4 regions of the Selenihalanaerobacter shriftii genome follow, and region 1 is predicted to be linked to each of the others. Evidence: riboswitches for the same ligand, from Rfam matches in the RefSeq annotation. Region 1 holds a riboswitch; each other region holds the start of a gene.
What was found. Region 1 has a riboswitch for cyclic di-GMP ahead of B5D41_RS03635 (methyl-accepting chemotaxis protein). Riboswitches for the same ligand answer to the same signal wherever they lie in the genome.
Positions count from the first base shown of each region.

Region 2: linked by a shared signal. The riboswitch ahead of B5D41_RS01670 (hypothetical protein) and the one ahead of B5D41_RS03635 (methyl-accepting chemotaxis protein) in region 1 are both predicted to bind cyclic di-GMP.
Region 3: linked by a shared signal. The riboswitch ahead of B5D41_RS10295 (methyl-accepting chemotaxis protein) and the one ahead of B5D41_RS03635 (methyl-accepting chemotaxis protein) in region 1 are both predicted to bind cyclic di-GMP.
Region 4: linked by a shared signal. The riboswitch ahead of B5D41_RS03400 (HD domain-containing phosphohydrolase) and the one ahead of B5D41_RS03635 (methyl-accepting chemotaxis protein) in region 1 are both predicted to bind cyclic di-GMP.

Region 1 is NZ_FUWM01000006.1:46,502-51,727, forward strand. It holds gene B5D41_RS03615 (chemotaxis protein CheA) at 1-200, opposite strand, end outside; gene B5D41_RS03620 (response regulator) at 228-608, opposite strand; gene B5D41_RS03625 (STAS domain-containing protein) at 583-906, opposite strand; gene B5D41_RS03630 (STAS domain-containing protein) at 908-1,216, opposite strand; gene B5D41_RS03635 (methyl-accepting chemotaxis protein) at 1,234-3,096, opposite strand; cyclic di-GMP riboswitch class I at 3,203-3,296, opposite strand; gene B5D41_RS03640 (hypothetical protein) at 3,482-3,661, opposite strand; gene B5D41_RS03645 (AfsR/SARP family transcriptional regulator) at 3,888-5,226, opposite strand, start outside.
Region 2 is NZ_FUWM01000004.1:55,643-60,868, forward strand. It holds gene B5D41_RS01665 (COG1470 family protein) at 312-1,892, opposite strand; gene B5D41_RS01670 (hypothetical protein) at 2,267-2,854, opposite strand; cyclic di-GMP riboswitch class II at 2,974-3,060, opposite strand; gene B5D41_RS01675 (hypothetical protein) at 3,249-4,124, opposite strand; gene B5D41_RS01680 (hypothetical protein) at 4,300-5,226, opposite strand, start outside.
Region 3 is NZ_FUWM01000018.1:35,754-40,979, forward strand. It holds gene B5D41_RS10290 (sensor domain-containing protein) at 1-935, opposite strand, end outside; gene B5D41_RS10295 (methyl-accepting chemotaxis protein) at 1,060-2,604, opposite strand; cyclic di-GMP riboswitch class I at 2,650-2,737, opposite strand; partial or broken gene tatC (twin-arginine translocase subunit TatC) at 3,049-3,712, opposite strand; gene B5D41_RS10305 (molybdopterin molybdotransferase MoeA) at 3,756-4,970, opposite strand; gene B5D41_RS10310 (MOSC domain-containing protein) at 5,011-5,226, opposite strand, start outside.
Region 4 is NZ_FUWM01000005.1:200,004-205,229, forward strand. It holds gene B5D41_RS03380 (hypothetical protein) at 1-128, shown strand, start outside; gene B5D41_RS03385 (4Fe-4S dicluster domain-containing protein) at 190-585, shown strand; gene B5D41_RS03390 (glycine betaine uptake BCCT transporter) at 857-2,371, shown strand; gene B5D41_RS03395 (glutathione S-transferase family protein) at 2,730-2,966, shown strand; cyclic di-GMP riboswitch class I at 3,158-3,263, shown strand; gene B5D41_RS03400 (HD domain-containing phosphohydrolase) at 3,349-4,563, shown strand; gene B5D41_RS03405 (methyl-accepting chemotaxis protein) at 4,862-5,226, shown strand, end outside.

The DNA of each region.
Region 1 (5,226 bases):
GCATGATGAACAAAATCTGCTATTTGATCTAATCCAGTCAAGCTAGCACTCCCCTTAAGAGTATGCATTGCTCTAAATATTCTATTGATTAAATCATGATTATTTGGCTCAGATTCCAATTGTAATAAATCAATCTCTAAATTAGCTAGAAGCTCTTCTGCCTCTTCAATAAAAATATTAATTAAATTCTCATCGCTCATCTTGCCCCTCCTTTCTATCTAGCTTTCTTATCTAATAAATTTCTTGGCTACACTAATTAACTGCTCCGGCTCAAACGGTTTCACTAACCATCCAGCTGCTCCTGCTTTTTTACCTTTCTTCTTCATTTCTGCCTGTGACTCTGTAGTTAAAATTAAAGTAGGAATAAATTTAAACTTGCTATCCTTTTTAACTTCCTGTACAAAAGTAATACCATCCATTTTTGGCATATTAACATCCGTAATAATCATTTTTGGCCTTTCAGTAGGTGAATCATTCTCTTTTAACTTTTGTAAACCATCTTCTCCATTTTTAGCTACGATAACTTCATACCCTTCTTTTTTTAAAGTATACTTAACTGAAGAACGAACAGTTCTTGAATCATCAACAATTAATATCTTCTTGCCCATCATTCACTTCCTCCTCAATTACATTGAATAGTTCACTAACTCCTGCTAACTTTAAGCTCTCTTTAAAACTGTCTGTAGGACTCTTAAAGAATATATTAAATTCTTCATTTAAAGCTGTCTTTTCTAAAGATAATAATAATTGAATACCTGCTCCATCAATAATATTCATATCTTGACAATTTAAAATTAAATCTTCTTTAATATCTAATCTGCCTAGAATCTTATCTTTAAAAGATTGTACAGTATAGATAGTTAACTCTTCCGGAATCTGTAGTTCTATTGCTGAATCAGCAACCATATTATCCCTCCTTCACCTCAATAACTTCATCTAGATGAATTAACTTAATAATTTTTTCTATATAATCACTTTTAATATTAACTAAAGATAATTTACTATTAACCTCACTCAATCTTTTTTGGCTTAATAATAATTTCCCTATACCAGAACTATCAATCATCTGCACTTCAGAAAAATCTAGAATGATTTCTTTAATCCCTTGGTCAATAAATGAAAATATCTTCTCTTTTAATTGTTTAGAATTAGTAATATCTATATTCTTACTTTCTATGTAAATCATTACCTCATCCTGTGATTCCTTAACTCTCATTAATCCTACCTCCTCTCTTAAAATAATGTTAGTTCTCCTCCTTCACTACCTACATCTATCTCTAAATCAGTAATTTCCTCCTGAGCTGTCTTTCGTTCTAAATAACTAGTAAATTCATTCATTAACTCCTGTAGTCTTTCATTATGTCCTACCCAATCATCTTGACCTATTTTTGTTAAATAATCTTCTTTTAATTGTAAAGCTTTACACTCAAACTCTTCTAAAGAATCAATAATTTCTTCTCCTTGATCTTGTAAAGTGTAGCATTCATCTATCTGCTGATTAACTGTCTCTATTTCACAGACTAAACCATCAATAGATTGCTGTAAAGCTTGAATAGCTTCCTTAATTAACTGCTTAGTTAATAATAATTTTTCTTCTGAATCTGCAATAGTTTGGGTAGATTGATTAATCTTATTTTTAACTTCTACCGATATATCTATAAACTGACTGTAATTAGTCTCTAAATTTTCTTTTAAGTCATTATATGCCTGTTGATTATATTTACTAGAGTCAATGAAATCTTTAATTGCTGATTCAATATCTTTGGCAAAATCTTTCTTAGTACCTAACATCCGGGTAAATTCAATCTTAGCCAAAAGTTTAATCTTATTAAATTGACCTGCAACCCCACTAATATCTGAGAATTGATCTTGAATCTTATTCATATTTTCATAAAACACTGCTTTATCACTGATTAAATGGGAATATCTATCTTCTATTCCCTCTAATTCACTTGTTAATTTAGGAATAAAATCAATTAATCTTTGATAAATCAATTCTAAACTAACCTTATCTGTCGATCCAGATCCATTAGAACCTCCAGCAAAAAAGAGACTTAACTGCTCCCCATCCTCTCTAATCTCATTCAAATCAGAACTCATCTGAGTAAACTCTTCTTGAATCGTGAATAATGAATCGTGTAATTGCTTCAAAATGTTATTCATTAATTTTTTAGATAAATTTAACACTTCAGTAATAAAGACTAACTTGTTTAAAATAACTTCCTCTTCACTATTAGCTACCTCAAAATCCTTAATCTCTTGTTGAGTACTTAACATAATTTCAATTAAGTTCTCTAAATTCTGTCTAATTATATCTTGATTTTGAGCTAGAATAATAATATCGTAGATAGGTTCTACAGATTGTTGAATATGTCCCATAAAGTCCTTTAACATATCTGCAATAGTCTGTAATGAATCTAATATATCTTCAAATATCTCTTTAATTTCCATTCGGTAATTAGATGAAATATTTTCTTCAATTGTTCCTAACTCATTTAAATCACCTGTAAACCCTTGATACCACTTCTGTAAAGTTAATATACTCTCTTCAATAAATTCATACTTATCTTTAATATTAGCAGCTAAACGATTAATCTCATTAGAGATCACTCTAAAGCCTGCCCCATCTTTGCCAGCCTTAGCTGAAACTATAATAGCATTAATTGAAAGGTCTTCTAGCTCACTTAATACTTCTTCTAACTCTTCAATTAAATTTAATACTTCCATGAATTGAGCTTCTTCTTCATCATTATCCATTATAAAATCATCTAATATCTCAGATACTTTATCTCTAGCTGATAATGAATCATAGACCTGATGAATCTTCTCTTCTAAGTTTTCTAACACCTCATTCATTTGAAAGTTAGTATCGATTTCAGATTCAGGTTCATCAGTTTCTATAAAATAATTAATTAATAATTTAGTTTCCTCAATAGTTTCATCTATATTCTCTTCAATCTCAGGTAATCGGTTTGAAATCAATCCATAGAAGTCTTCAGTCTTATCAATGATATCTTCTAAAGATTCTATGTTGTGCTTCAAACTATAATTTAAGTCATCTATTATGTTTTGAAATACCTGACTAGATTTAGCCAAGCTATCACCTCCCTAACTAATTTAAATCTCTAAATATATATGATAAAAGCCAAAAACAACAAACCTTATCCCTAATTAGGGATAAGGTTTGTTGTTACACCTATCCCATGGAAGCCAGACAGTCTTAGTATAAAATCAACTATACCTTAGACTCATAGCTTTGCGTCCCTTTCTTTACAAAAGGTATGCCTTTCTCACGGAAAATTTTAATTATTAATCTTGTGAGTTGTCGCACATGCAATATCATATAAAAAACATCCTATAAAATATTATGTAGTTATAAATTATATAAGTTTATACAAAAAATTTGTCGCTAATAAGCTTATTATGTATGCATTTATATATAAAGTATATTTCTTGTATATTATATTAGTTATTTCGACTATTATCTCTTTTTTCCTTCTTTATTAAGTATCTTTAATACTATTTTATCTATTTCTTTGCTCAAATTTATGATTTCTTTATTTACTAAATCATTCTTTACTTCAACTAACTTAGATAATTTTACTAATTTTTTATTTAGTGTCATATTCAGTTCATTAAGTTCACTACTATTTGGTTTCAAACCATTTCTCCTTTCAAAATCTTTTTAGCCTATATATATAAATGACAAATAGTTTTTTATTCTTCATTTATTATTCCAATTCCTTTAATATAATTCTTATTCTACTATATTTTAACATATTAACCTTTCTAACTGATTACATCTCACTTACAATGTACTTACATACCTAAATAAATAATTAAAGGAGTCATCTTATTAATAAGATGACTCCTTTAATATATTCAAACTATAAAGTTATTGACCTATAATACTCTTCTATCCTAGAATTAGGATTAATCTTTAATTCCTCATTTAAAACTTTTTTACAACTCTGATAAGCTTTAATTGCAAAAGACCGTTGCCCCATTTGATTATAGCTTTTCATTTTATAAAAATATGCCTGTTCAAAGTGTTTATTAATCTCTAACATTCTATCTGTTAATTTAATACATTTTTCATATTCCCTATTCTGATAATAATATATTAATAATTCATCAGCCATATCTAAAAATAAACTCATGAATCTTTCTCTTTCTTTAGTAATCCAATCTTGATATAAATCACCTGGTAATAAGTCACCTTTATATAGATTAATAGCTTGGCGGTAATAGTTTATCCTAATTATATATTCATCTGCTTTCTTGCCTTTGTTAAACAACTTTTCAAATAGAGCTACATCATAATCATAAGCAATACTTATATTTAAGCCATAAGAAGATCCTTGTCTAATGATGAAATATGGTTCTTCTTGTGCTGACCTTGTTGGCTCTAAAATTTTATTCAATGCATTTAATGTTACATTAAAACTTCTTTTAGCTGCCTCAATCGCTTTATCTGCCCATAATAAATTACAAATCTTTCCTCTAGAAATTAATTTTTTATGATTAACTAAGAATAATTTAAAAAGCTCTTTAGCTTTCTTTCTTTTCCAATCCTCTTCTACAACTTCTTCTCTTCCACGAAATAATTTAAAATCACCTAAAGCTTGGACCCTTAAAGGGTACCCCGGATGCCTATTTAATTTTGATAAACCAAGTTCATTTAATAATTTATTAACATAGTCAGATTTAACCTTCAACTTACGAGCTTCTATCAAAATAGGAATAAAATAATTAGGGTCACTAGTACCAATTAATGATGACTTTAAAATAAGATATTCATATGAATTCTCCTGGATTATTTGTAAAAATTTACTCATAATAATTTCAAACTCAACTTCTTTATTAAGTTTAAATAATGTTAATGCTAGCCACATTAATGAAGAAGCTAATTGTAATTTATTATTTATATTTATAAAAATATATCTAGATTTTTTAAAATGATTTTCTGCCTTCATTAATTCTTCATTAAAGTAATAGTTAAAACCAAGTCCTCGTAACAGAATACCTTTAGCAAATTTATCTCTTTGTTCATCAGCATACGTTAAACCTTTTTTGCCATATTTTATTCCTTCTTCTATATTCCCATAGAATGCTTGGAAAGAAACTAATTGTGCTAATACTTCGAACTTATGCCAAGTTAAATCTAAAGGAGAAGATAGCTTATTTATAGCATCTAATATATGAATATATTCTTTATTATAATAC
Region 2 (5,226 bases), on a different contig from region 1:
TATTATTCTTCAATTATATCTTTATATGCATTAAGTTCCTGAATAATTAAATGAAAGTTTAATGTTTTTTAATCAAATTTTGAACATGATTAATTGGTATAAGCCACTTTAAAATGGAGCAGACTGGAATAAATAAAAAATATAGTTAAGGCTGTTTTATGTTTGACCAGCGAGAGTTTAAAATAGCCCATATTTTCCTTTATGTAAGTCATCACGGAATTTGTGGGCGTTATCAATTAATTATGTGATAACCTTATTTTTCAAAAACTAAAAAGAGACCTTTAAAGCAGGCCTCTTTACATCCCAATTAATTATTCATCTTTGTCGGTCTTAGATTCTAATACCTCAAACTCTTTTTCAAGCTTTGTTAGCTCTTTCTTACCTTGATAAATACTAATCTCAGCTGTATATTTACCTGGAGTTAATTTCTTAGCTATTCCAGTGATTCGCTGATTCTTAAGCGGTAGAATCTCCTCTGTGCCTTCTGGCAAATTAAGTTTAACTCGTTCTACAAATTTATCTTCATTATCTTTAATTATCATCTTTGCTTCTGGACTACAGAATATATTTCCATTATTGAATAAATCTAAAGAAAGTAATTCTCCTTCCTTTATGGAACTAGTATGTAAACTTCTAGCTTGCACAGCATAACTATGATCTTTACCAACTACAATTGAAACTGGAACCTGCTTCTTAGTTAAAAGCTTCTTTGTCTCTGAATCATAGGCTTTTAAATTAATATTAGAATGATAACTACCATCTTCTACATTCCTAGGCACTGCTGTAGTCAATATTGCTCTACCTTTTCCTCTTCCTCGGAGAGTAAACTGTCTTCTACCTCGTAATTTTAACCATTCTAAAGCAGAATATTTATACTTCGATTCTACCTCACTACCGTCTACTACTACGACAGTATTTTCACCAATCTCACTATTCAATCTAATAATTTCACTCTTCCGCTGTCCTGGTTTAAGTTTTAAATTCAATTTCTTAGGCTCTACAGTGAAAGCACCGATTTCATCAGCACCTGGAAAATTGAAGTCTCCCTCTTTTATATCTAGCTGTTTAGACTTAATAATCTGACCATGGTCACCATATCTAAAGAAGACTCTTAAAGTATATTCACCAGATGTCAATCGTTTAGTAATCTCTCCTAAATAATCTACTTTGCTACCTGGGTGCATTCTAGTCTGACTATTTTTACGACTAGACTTACTCTCTAAAGTTATTCTTTCTACTAAGCGGCGCTTAGAATCACGAATAGTAGCTTCACCTAGGACTAAATAGTCCCAGGCTGATGGATTCTTTAGTCTTGCTTTGACAATTGGCTCTCCTTCTTTTCCAGAAGTCAGCTTTAAATCCTTTAGCTTTGCATCTGATCGTAACCCAGGCCTGTCTACTCTAATATTAAGGCGAACTGCATAACGAACCATAAATCTAATTCCATTCTTTTTCTGAGTAGTTTTTTGTGGTTCTACCATGATTACTACTGTATGAGAGCCTCCAGCATTAAAAGGTACTTTTACTCTACCAGAAACAGTTTGTTGCTGACCAGGATAAATTTTTACTTCATCATTCTCTAACTCTACCCACTTAGCAGCTAAAAAAGATTCTGTATCAGATTTTTGATAAGTAAGACTACCGTTAGTAAGTTGTACTGGCTGATATAATGAAAGTTTAACTAATTCTTCACTACCACTAGGAGTAAGATTTAAGGTGAATTCTTTAATATCACCAGGTTGCATACTCAAATCAATTACTAAAGGTTTTACACCAACAGCTAAGCCATTTTGAGTAAATATTAAAATAGTAATAATTATAATTATTATTTTTAGCATTAAAACATGCTCTGATTTTTCTTTCAATTTCATATAAACTGAACTAATATCCATAATTATCTCCCCCTACCTTATAGCCTATAATTATCTTAACTCTATTATGTTATTTACTTATCATATAAAGCTATAAATAAAATTTTGTTTGAGTTAATTATTATTCATTATAATCTTAAAAACTTACATAAATTGTTAGTTAAAATATTGTCATATATTTTATTAATAATACAAATTAATATTATTACTAACTATTCAGCTATTAATTTAAATACTAATGCTAAATGTAAACCTTTACATTAAACTTAAAAGCTAATAATGTCATTAGTTAAATTATATCTTATTTGAATTTTAATTTATTCACTTGCTGATAATATCATTTATATTAAAAGAAAGGCGAGATTTTAGTCTCGCCTTCTTAATATATCTAATATTTATAAAGTTTGTGGAGCTGCTACTGTCAATTGAAGATTAAATTCTTTGTCACCATCTGTTGCCTCTAATTCCCACCAGTCTTTATCTGTGAACCATTGAGCACCTAAATAAAGAGTATAATTATTGTTACCTGCATCAGAATTTAATTTACTAGTCCAACCATCACCATCATTTGCTCCAGACTTTACAAAAGAGTCATTTCCATTTTGAAAGTTTTGATTCTCATCAGCAAATGTCATATATGGTGAGACTATAGTATCTCCTCTATCGCCACCAGTCCATACTTTACCTTCAGGAACCATTCCTTGAAGTAACGAAGTCAACCCTTCTGTTGCAGTTATAGTTACAGGAGTATTAGACTTAACATTAAACGGAAAGAAATGACTTGGTCCATCACCATTATTATCTACATTCGGAGCTAAAAAAGTAAAATTATAACTAGCCTCATCAAAACCAATCTCTGCATATTCCTCAACTGTTAAGTCAACTCCAAGTACACTTTTATCTAACTGTTCAGCCGCCATAGAAACCACACTCATACCAAATACCAACATCATCGCTAATCCGAAAATCATTAATTTTTTCATTAATTTTCTCCTCCTCATTGGTTATAAATTACTCGCGGCCGGGTTCACCATTGGCTCCCTGCTACCCTATTGGTGACCAGTTAAAGGATAACACTTCTTCGCCTCCTCGATCGCTCGTTTTACTCTTGGCCGGTTTCATCACTAGCTCACTATCACTCCATTGATGACCAGTTAAGGAATGACAAGTCTTAGCTTCCAATGAGTAAGAAGTTTATACGTTCTTATATTTTATGTCCTTACCAACACGACCTGATATTAAAACAGTCCCTTTACTACTCCCCTTTAAGCAAATATCACCTCCTAATTAATATTACCTCGTAATTATTGAGAATAAAGACTCCTTACTAATTACGAAAACCTATTAAACTTTTAATATCAAAAATTTTAAATATAATTATCTATTTGTCAGTGTAAAATTGATCTTCCCTTTATATGTACCAGCAGTATGCTTCCAACCTACTTTTACCTTCAAAGAAATATCTGTATTAATCCCTCGTCTGTAATTGCTACCATTAATTATCATTTTTTCGTCCATTTTATTATAAGAATATTCTGAATCTCCTAATGCTAACAGAATATTTTTAGGCAAAATCTTGGCCTCATCATCACTATCACCTTGATAAATTAAAGGTTCAGTATTTATATTAAGAAGCCAATTATGATGATTTGCTTCAACTTTTAGCCTTGCCTTCTCCTCTGGTTTATAGATTCCAGGCCCGCTAGTAGCATTAATTTCAACATTATCTGGATATACACTCACATTTGTATAAGACCTTATATGTACTATGACTCTAATTGCCGGTGACTTTCCTGATTCTAGCCATCCTTTATAGGTCCCACTCGGTACCTTCCACCAGGCTTCCTTAGCTAACTTGAATTTAACTGTTGACTTTAAGTCATCATCATCTAAGAATTTAATAAAGTTATCTAAGGCATGATAATCAGACCATCCTGACATTTTGGCACGCAAATATTTAGGCGAAATTGAATTTCCCCTATTGTCTTGGAGCTCATTAACGATATAATATATTGATTTTGAATCAAATTTTCTCTCCTTCCTTCTTTCAAATCTTATCTTATGATTAGCACTGATATCAGCAGTCGGCTTAGTCTTAACATCAAATCTGATCTGTTGAGAAGTAACTCTAATATCTGCTGCTGCATTAACTGGTGATGTGCAAAGGATATACATTCCCAAAAAGAATAGTATCAAAAGCAATTTTACTTTATCTTTTTTAAATACAGAATTCATTAATATCCCTATTAACATTATGTTATTCCCCACTTACTTATTAAAATTATTTTGTTCTTTAACTAAATACTTCCATTAATTTTAGTTATACCACTATCTAATCATTTATAATGTGGATTATAAATTTGTGATTCACTGCACAATTGTATTATATTTACAATTATAGCATATAGTGTTAATTAATTCAATGCAATTAGAAAATAAATCCTAAATAAATTCTTTCGTCTTCTTCTATTTCTTCCCACAGTATCTGCATATCTAAGTTTGAAGACACTCTATATGTTATGCTAGCTTCAGCTGATTTATTACTCTCCATATTGATGTTTTTATACCAAATATTCCAGCTTGGTTGTCTAAGCTTTACCACCGTTTCTATGTATGAAAGAGATGTCTCTATGTTAGATTTACTATATATAATAGGTAAATAATGTACTTTAAAATCAATATTATTCTTCCAAGTTACTTGATCAGCAATTCCTAAATATAAATGAGGATCTGATTCCCCAATCCCTTTATTCTTTATATGACTAGCTAAGAATAATCCACTCTGATTCATAGAAAAATCTATCCCGGCTTTATATCTAAATTCACCATCATAATAATTAAGATCTGCACAGGCAAGATTACCATTTGGCATCCATTCTTTATACTTTAATCTTCCTCCTTGATCGCTAAAATAAACTCCCATTCTTTTATATGGTTTATTAACTTTAGTCTCTCTAGAGAATAATTTATTCATTCCTTTAATATTCCCCATAGAAAGCAAAGGAGATTTCTTTGATAAATCTTTTTGCGATATGACCTTAGTAGTTACATAAACAGCGAAATACTCCTTATGTTTAGTTGTGTCACTCTGTATTTCATTCGCCAAAATAGCTACAGGAGCTTTTGCAGATTCTCCTATCCAATTATTAAACTCTTCTTCGATTATTACTCCTGATTTACCTTTATACTTTAGCGTTCCTTCAGTAAGCACCTGATAATCATTCAGTCTAATTCTATTTGGCTTTAATTTAATTTCAAGAAATACATTTTCCTGTTCATAATCATTCTCTTCATCAGCCTTAATTATTTTTTCTTTTAACCTCACAGCTACTGGATTCTTACCTAGTGTTGTTAA
Region 3 (5,226 bases), on a different contig from region 1:
TTAAGTGGCTTAGAAAATTCACGAATAATTCTATTAACTACCTTTTTAACTTGTTTTCTCTCAATTTCTTTCATTATAATAACAAATTCATCGCCACCAAATCTACTTACTATATCATCTTCACGTGTACATTCAATTAATCTTTTTGCTGCTTTTTTTAATACTAGATCTCCAGCATCATGTCCAATCGTATCATTAACTAATTTAAAACGATCTAAATCAAGAAATATAATGGCTAATTTTTCCTGATTATTTTTAGCTTCTTTTAATAATTTATTAAGTTCTTCATTTAACAAGTTCCGGTTAGGTAAGTTAGTTAATGAATCATGATAAGCCATATGGGTAATCTTTTCTTCCATTTGCTTTCGTTTCGTTATATCTACCATAATACCATCAAGTTTATACATTTCATTATTTGAATCTAAACTAGGTGTTATGCTAGTCTTAACCCAATGAACTTCTCTATTAGAATCCTTTATGCGATGTTCAACATTAATTGTTTCTCCTGACAATAATTCATCACTTTGTTTATTAATTAATTCTAAATCATCAGGATGAATAATTTTTTTCCAAAAATCTGATGCATCTATAAAAGCACGATATGTAAGACCACATTTATCCTTACAATCTTCGGAAATAAAGACTTTATCTTCTTTTAAATCAATAGACCAAATAATTGCTTCTACATTATTAAGAATATGTTCTAACTGTTTTTGATAATCTTTTAATCGTTGAGAAGATAATTTGAACTTATCATATTGCAGACTACCCCACCAAATTATTACACCTAATACAACACCAAAACCTATTTCAAGTAATATTTCCATCAATTCAACTTCTTCAGCAATAAAATAATGAACAACATTAAAGCCTATTATTAAAATGAAAGTAATTACTGCACTAATTATACTTCGTTTATATTCTTTATACTTCATATCTTCAAGTATCTCCTTTCTAAAATCAAATCTTCTAACCCAGAATACAATTCCTCATTTTTATCCTAAATTAATACAATATATACTTTTTTTGATCACAGAAGTTTTGAATTTTCTAAAAAACTTATACTTTAAATTGATCAACTAACCCTTTTAAATCAGTAGCTTCCTCAGCTAATGATTCAGAAGTCTCTTTCATTTCTTCAGACATATCAGCAATGTTTTCAGTAGAATCAACTACTTGATCAGCACCAACAGCCATTTGTTGAGCCGCAGCACTAGCATCTCTAATTTGAAAGCTTGTTTCGCTTATGGCTTCATTTATCTCCTCAAAAGCATTACCTGCTTTAGTAATTACTTCTTCTCCAACTGCAACTTCCTTCGTTCCTTCTTCAATTGCTGTTATTGCTTCCGCAGAACCCTTTTGTGTTTCACTAATTAATTGGGCTATATCTTTAGTAGCATTAGAAGTTTCTTCAGCCAAATTTTGAATCTCTTCTGCAACCACTGCAAATCCTCTACCATGTTCTCCTGCTCTAGCTGCTTCTATAGTTGCATTTAAAGCTAATAAATTAGTCTGTTCTGCAATATTATTTATTAAATTTATAATTTTTTCAATCTCTTTTGTCTTTTCACCTAAATTCCCAATTATACCTGCTGATTCCTCTACCATATTGCGAATAGACTCCATTTCAGTAACAGCTTGCTCAATAGACTTGCTTCCATTATCAACTGTTGTATTCATTCTTTCCGCTGATGAAGAAACCATTTCAGTGTTTGATGCTATTTCTTCAATACTAGCTGATAACTCAGTAATATTAGATGTAGTAGTCCCAATATATTGATTTGATTCGTCAATAGTAGTCGATAAATCCTCACTAGAGCTACTTACTGTTTGAGCTGCTACCTTAACTCGATTTATAATATCACCCTGCTTATCAATCATATTATTAAAAGTAGTACCTAAAACTCCTAATTCATCTTCACGATAAGCAAAGCTAACTTGAGCAGTCAAGTCCCCCTGCTCTGTCTTATTTAAAATATCTACTAATTGATTAATAGGACCTGTAATATTATTAGTTACAAAAATAGCACCTGTCCCCATTAATGCCATAGCCACAAGACATGTAATTATCATCGTCCAAGCTACATCTTTATTAAACCGTGTCATATTACTAATCTGATCTGCAACTATTATATACCAGCCTAAATCTGAATTATATTCATAAGTGGCCATCATATTATTATTATTAACCTCATATTCTAATCTGCTTGTTTTATTTTCCTGAATATGATCAATAAGTTTTAAGCTATCACTGGATTTTCCATATAATACTTTTCCTTGCTTATCTATTATATAAATCTGTCCGGTTCCATTTTGAAAGTATTTCTTCTCCTTGGCATCAAGATCATCTAAATTCTTAATTAATTCTTCTTGTGACATATTAACTTCATTAAAATAATAATTTAACTCATTTGATATAGTCTCTAATTTTTCAGTAGATAATTTTTGAAGACCATCTGTCGCTGTATTATAAGTAAAGACACCTAGTAATAACAGACCAATCAATCCCAATATTCCAGAAAAAATCAATGTTTTCAATAATAGCCGGCTTTTCAAAGTACGTTCGACATCAATATCAAACATTTCTTTATTAATTAAACGCATCTTACCCCTCCTTTTTAAATAAAAAAAGGCCCCTCAAGGGCCTTAAAATGCAGTCTGGCAAGCTAAATCCTTTAAAGGATTTAGCCCCATAACTTTGCGTCCCTGCTTTTCAACAGGTTTGCCCTCTAAAATTTAAAATACTATTTTATTGTACATAATTATGATTCTAATCTATTATATTATAATTTCCTTATTATTACTGTAATACCTTTTAATTTAAAATAATTGTAATATAAAGTTATATTTGTCCCGGATATTTTGTGACAATCATCACAAAATATTGTATTTGTAATCCACTAGCATTATATTATCAAATTTAAATAACAGCCAAATCTAATGAACTCTAAATAGTAAGGATCCCAGAGAATATAATAAAAAAACAGCCTGTGTCCTCATGTTAATCAAAGTCACAGGCTTTATTCTTTAATAAATTTATTATTTATCTTATTCAATTATTTTAGCTACAATAATACTTCCCTCATAAAGTAAAATTAATGGTAAAGCCATCATAGTTTGTGAAATAATATCTGGTGGTGTCAATATAGCAGCAAAAACAAAAATACTGACTATTACATATCTTCGATTAGTAGTTAAGAATTGAGAAGTAATTAAATTTAATTTAACTAATAGAGTTATTAATAATGGTAACTCAAAAACTAAAAGAAATATACTTACTTAAAGAAAACATTGCTTCTAGATTATTAGATGTGAAACCTAAAAAGAACTTAATACCAAAAGGAATCACTACAAAAAATCCAAAAGCAGCTCCACCTATAAAGAATAAATATGATAAAGGCACTAATATCAATAAAGATTTCTTTTCGCTACCTTTAAGTCCCGGTAAAATAAACTTCCAAAATTGATAAAGAATAATTGGTAGAGCTACTAAAAAGCCTGTGAAAAAAGAAACTTTTAATTGTGTGAAAAAAGCTTCCGGAGGAGTAAGATAGACCAATTTTTTTCCAACTGGATGAGTTAATATATCTATTATCTGCTCTGCAAATAGATAGCTACCTATTGAAAAGATAACTAAAACACCAATAGAAATTAGCAACTTTTTTCTTAATTCAGTTAAGTGTTCAACTAATGACATCTGTATATCTGACATAATTATTCCTCCATCTTTAAAATATATTAGATTAAATTAAAAATTAAAACCACTTATCTAATGTTAGTACTTCTACTTCACTTCCCTTTGCTAAATATTCTATATCCTTTGGAACAACTGCCAAACTATTTGCATTAGCAAATGTGTGAAGCACTCCAGAACCTTGCGTTCCTGCTTTACTCACAAAATTTTCATTATCCTTTCTAGTAAGGATCGTCCTAAGATAGTGTCTTCTTCCCTTTTTCTTCTCAACACTTTCTTTTAGTTTTGCAGTAACCCTTTTAAATTTTAAATCTTGCTGCCCCATCAATTTTAGTAATGTCGGTCTAACAAAAATTTCAAATCCAACCATTGCTGCCGCAGGATTGCCTGGTAACCCAAAAACAGGTTTATCGTTATAAACTCCAAATGTTACTGGTTTTCCTGGCTTCATAGCTACTTTTTTAAATAATATGTCTATCCCTAACTCTTTATAGACATCCTGTATAAGATCATATTCACCAACTGATACTCCTCCAGTAGTAATTAAAATATCAGATTCTAAACTTAATTTTATCTTTTCTTTCAGTTTAGTCAATTTATCTCTACCGATACCTAAAATTTTAGGCTTACCACCATAAGTTTTAACCTGTGCTGCTATAGAATAGGTGTTACTATTCCTAATCTTACCTGCTTTTAAGTCATCATTAATATCTACCAGTTCATCACCAGTTGCTAAGATTGCTACTTCTGGCTGACGATAGACAGTAACTTCATCATAACCTAATGTTGCTAACATGCCAACTACTGCTGGTGTTATCTTCGTTCCAGGAGAAAAGATTAACTCGCCTTTCTCTACATCTTCACCAGCAGGACAAATATCTTTACCTTTAGATACCTCTACTAAGACCTCTATTTGATTCCCCTTTAGATGAGCCCTTTCCTTCCTTAAAACAGCATCAGCCCCTTTAGGAATTGGTGCCCCTGTCATTATCTTTAATGCTTCCCCTGACTTTAACTGATAATCACTAGGGTGACCAGCAGGAACTTCACCAACTAAGTTTAATAAGTTTGGATCAACTTTCGTGCTCCCAATTGTATCTATATATTTAACTGCATACCCATCCATTGCTGATTTATCAAATGGAGGTATAGTATCATTAGCATATATCTCTTCTGCAATTACAAAGCCTAAAGATTCTAAAATAGGTACTCGAACATTATCATTAATTTTAGCTCTATTCAAAACCTTTTCTAACGCTATATCAATATCAATCATTATTTTTCTCCTTTCTTTATATCTCTAACTTTATTTTTAATTATTCTTTTATAACTTCAATCTTATTCTTAGGCTGTACTTTACCACCTTGAATTACTTTGGCAAAGATTCCTTCTCGAGGCATAACACAGTCTCCTGCTTGGTGATAGATAGCACAACGGTCATGACATTCTTTTCCCAGTTGAGTAATTTCAAGTACCACTTCATTATTAATTCTAATTCGACTACCTATCTCTAAACTAAGTAAGTCAATCCC
Region 4 (5,226 bases), on a different contig from region 1:
TGGGGCGTGAGTATAAAGGTGAAAGTGATATCTTTCATATAGGTGCTTTATTATATAAACTTAAAGATAGAATTGCAGAAAATGTTGAAAGACCTTTAGAAGGAGTAAAGATAGCTACCCAAAAATGAAGTTAACTAGTATTAAAGAAGAAGCAGATCCTGATTTTAAAGAAGGGAGGGGGGAGAAAGAATGTTATATAAACTTGATACCGATACTATGAATAATAATTTATTAAAACGAGTAGAAGAAGGAAGTAATAGTACATTACGTAATTGTTTACAATGTTATAAGTGTGGGGGGATGTGTCAAGAGAGTGATAGGTTTGACTATACGCCTAGACAGATAATTGAACAAATAATTGATGGTTTAGAAGATAAAGTATTAAATAGTAGAGCTATTTGGATGTGTGGAACTTGTGATAAATGTGAAGTAAAATGTCCTTCAGGAATAAATATGAAAAAGATAATGCAAGTTCTGCGAAAAATGGCTAGAGAAAAAGGAGTTGAACCGAATACCTCTCGAATTAATAGAAGATTTGAAAAGAAAGCTCACTGTCCTAAGAGAAAAAATGATCAAGATCAATAAATTATAATAACTATACCTATATTATGTACTTATTGCCTAAGGTTCCTTATTGGAGTCTTAGGTTTTTTATTATGTACATACTCTATAATCAAGTTTATTAAATAATCATAATTAATAAATAAACATGGTTGACAAATAATCACATTTATAATAATATATTACTAGGAGTACTTTAAAGTTTAAACTGGGGGTGTTAATTAATTTAAATTTAGTTACTGTTATCAGTTAGAGAAGTAGAGAAGTCAGTAAAACCAAGGAGGGGAATATCTACATGACAGTACAAAAAGAAGATATTGATCGATTAGGAGATAATAAGAAAGAATCGAATCAAGTATTTTATATTTCATTGGGTATTGTATTTGCTATAGTCTTTTGGGGTTTATTAATGCCAGAAAATTTTGAAAATACGGCAAATTCAATCTTTAACTTCTTAGTAAGTAAATTTGGTTGGTTTTATTTAACTTCTATGTTTTCATTTGTGGTTTTTTCGATCTGGATTGCTTTTAGTAAATATGGCAGTATTAAATTAGGGCCAGATGATGCAGAGCCTGAATATAGCATAATTTCTTGGTTTGCTATGTTATTTAGTGCAGGTATGGGAATTGGACTTGTTTTTTGGGGAGTTGCAGAACCTTTAAATCATTATATGGCGCCTTTAGGTGCTCAAGGAGGAACAACAGCTGCTGCAAATTTTGCAATAAAAAAATCCTTTTTTCATTGGGGATTACACCCTTGGGCTAATTATAGTGTTTTTGCGTTAGCTTTAGCTTATATGCAGTTTAGAAAAGGTAAGCCAGGGTTGACTAGTAGTATATTTATTCCGTTAATTGGAGAGGAGAGAGCCTCAGGGAGTATTGGTAAGTTTATTGATATTCTAGCTATCTTTGCAACTGTAGCAGGAGTAGCAACTTCTTTAGGTTTAGGTACTTTACAAATCAATAGTGGACTTAATCATTTGTTTGGTATACCAGAGACTGGTTTAGTACAGATAATCATTGTAGCTGTAGTAACTCTTTTATTTATGATTTCAGCAGTTAGTGGATTAGATAAAGGTATTAAGATTTTATCAAATACGAACATAACCTTAGCTGTTCTTTTAGTAGTGGCAGCAATTATTATTGGTCCTACCGTATTGATTATCAATGCATTTACTGAAGGGGTAGGTGCTTATTTAAATTCATTTATTAAAGATAGTTTACAAATTGGAGCATTTAGTGATAGTAGCTGGTATGGCAGCTGGACTATCTTTTATTGGGCTTGGTGGATTGCTTGGGCTCCATTTGTAGGCACCTTTATAGCACGTATCTCAAGAGGTAGGACCATAAGAGAATTCGTCGGAGGAGTTCTATTAGCTCCTACACTAGCATCATTTATTTGGTTTGCTACATTCGGTTCTCTAGGTATTAATTTAGGGACAGGAATTGCCAGTAAAGCTATAGAATCAACTCCAACAGCTTTTTTCGTTGTTATGCAAAATTATCCTTTAGGTAGTTTAATATCATTTATAGCAATCTGTTTACTCTGTACTTTCTTCATTACATCTGCTGATTCCGCTACATTTGTGTTAGGTATGATGTCATCTAATGGAGATTTAAACCCAACTACCAAAAGAAAATTAATTTGGGGGGCAATTCAATCCTCATTAGCTTTAGCACTTATGTTAGCTGGTGGCTTATCTATGTTACAGACAGCTTCGATAGCAGCTGCCTTTCCATTTGTATTTGTAATGATATTTGGTATGGTTTCTTTAATTAAAGCTCTTAGAAATGAAGAAGTTGTTAACTAAATATATTTAATAGCTCCCCGAGTATTAGGTAGTTTATAAAGCTAGCTAATACTTGGGTTTTATATTTTATACTTATAATAGCATAGTTACATTTAAATGTCAATCATGATTATAAATTAAACATGATTATACAATGGAAAATAATAGTTAATATTATAGTATAATTTCTGCATTATATTTAAAATAACTGATTAATATATAAGATGATTTGTTCAATATGACCTTTTTGTGTTCTTATCATAAGATATTAATATTTTGGTTTTTTAATAGGAGATTAAAAAAATTTATAGTATTATATAAAAGAGGGAATAAAATAAAAAAGATATTTAAATTATACTACATAAGGAGGAGAGGAATGATGATGAAATTATATCAATTTGAAACATGTCCATTCTGTATAAAGGTGAGAAATAAACTAGATGAGCTAGGGTTAGATTATGAAACTATAGAAACTCCTAGAGATAGAGATAAGAGAACAAAGGTAAAAGAGTTAACTGGTCAAATTCTAGTACCAGTTTTAGAAGATAATGATGGGACTGTAGTATATGACTCTAGTAGAATAGTTGAATATTTAGATGAGCAGTATGGTAATTAATTAATAATAAATATATTTTAATGATTAATTTCATTGTATGATTTTTACAATAACTATTTGGAATACTGGTATATTATAGTATATTATGGACAAATGTCCCCTTGACATTAAATATGGAAGAAGATATAATATGTTGTAAATAGTTAAATTTTGTGTTTATTATAAAAACAAAGAATATTATTAGCATTTTTCCTCGAAAAAGGCACACTTATTGAAAGGTGAGGTCGCAAAGCTCTAAATCTAAGGTATGGTATTTGACTATTAATAATATCATGCTATGATCGTTAAGCTACCGAAGGTAATAAAGGTTATCAGGGATAGCCCTATTCTTCTATGAGGAATAGGGTTTTTTAATTTAAAAAGGTTTAAGGGGAAATGTATTATGAATGGTAATGATCTGAAGAGGACATTTTTAGCTTGGAAAGAATTCACATCAGGACAGAAGGTAAGTATCACGGTTAGGGAGACGGTTTTAAAGGCATGGCAACGGTGTGAGGAGTTAGGTGCTCCTATTGATGGGTTAAATGTACAGCAGTTACTTACTAAAGATCTAAATGGGTTAAAGGATAATAATAGAGAATTAATTAAAGCTGCTAAGCCTTTAATGAAGCAGTTATTTTCTCAAATAGATTATTCAAAATCATTATTAATATTAGCTGATAGTGAAGGTTATCTTATAGAAATAGCAGGTAATCAAGAAATGCAGGAACATTTAAATGAATTAGATATTACTGAAGGGGTACAAGTTTCGGAAGTAGAAATGGGAAATAACTGTGTTGATTGTAGTATTAGATTACAAAAACCAATCAAGATTGAAGGACCAGAACATTATAATAGATCATTTCATAATTGGAATTGTTATGGCTCTCCAATACACAATGATGATAATCAGATTGAAGGAGTTTTAAGCTTGATAACTCCATTATCCAATTCTAATTCATATAGTTTAGGGTTAATAATATCTACGACTAAAGCTATTGAAAACCAGTTAATATTAAATAGACGTAAATTAGTAGTTGACTCAAACTCTAATTTAGTCGATACTTTTTCAAAGATAATTGAATTAAAACATTTATATACTTCAAAACATAGTAAAGATGTGGCAATGTATTCAAAAGCAATCGGTATAGAGCTTGGTTTAGATGAAAAGTCTATGTATAATTTAAGATACGCTGCGTTATTACATGATATAGGGAAAGTAGGTATTTCTGATAATATTTTAAATAAACCTACTTCATTGACTGACCAGGAGTATAAGGAAGTACAAAAGCATCCAATAATTGGAGCTAATTTATTAAAACAAGTCGATTTAAGTGATGAAATAATATTGGGAGTTCGCCATCATCATGAGTATTTTAACGGAAATGGTTATCCTGATAAGCTCCAAGGAAGTGAATTATCTATAATAGCAAGAATCATTGCTGTTGCTGATGCGTTTGAAGCGATGACGTCTAAAAGACCTTATAGAAATCCATTTTCCAAAAATGAAGCAGTTTGTGAATTAAAGGCTTGTGCTGGGAGTCAATTTGACCCTGAGTTAGTCAAGGTGTTTATTAAAGCTTTAGACAATAAAGATATTTTTAATATTGCTTTATAAATTTATATTAATTTTTTATAATTTATTAAGTCCTATTTTTTAGGGCTTTCTTTTAAGCCATTACACTAATCAAGATTATATAATCATCGCGTTTAGAATAATAGGGTTGCTTAAGTTAAGGGGGAGGGATATAAAGGTTACAGCATCTCATATTCAACAAAAAGCTTCTTCTATTCAGGAATTACAGAAAATAGTTGAAGATTTTGAAGTTTAAAAGCATAAAGCTAATATCTTAATATTAAGATATTAGCTTTATTTTGCAAGGGGAGACTTATAATTTTCTATAGGGGGATAATATATGAAAAGAATAATGTCATTTTTTAATAATAGTCTTAGGAATAAGTTGATTACTTTATTACTATTAATTTCTTTAGTGCCTGTAATTATATTAAGTTATTTAGGAATTAACAAAATAGAATCTGTATTAAAAGAGAATTTTGTCCAATCTACCACTAAAGAAATTAGACAAGTAGATAATGCTATTAATCTATATTTTGAAACTGTTAAAGAGAATTGTCAAATGCTAGCAAGTAATAATTTTATCAAACAGGCAGATGAGACAATAACTACTTATATGAATAAAACGACTGAAGAAGAATTAAATATGACTCCATTACAGAATGGAGGTGTTGAAGCTAAGATTTATAAAAAGTTTCTTCATTT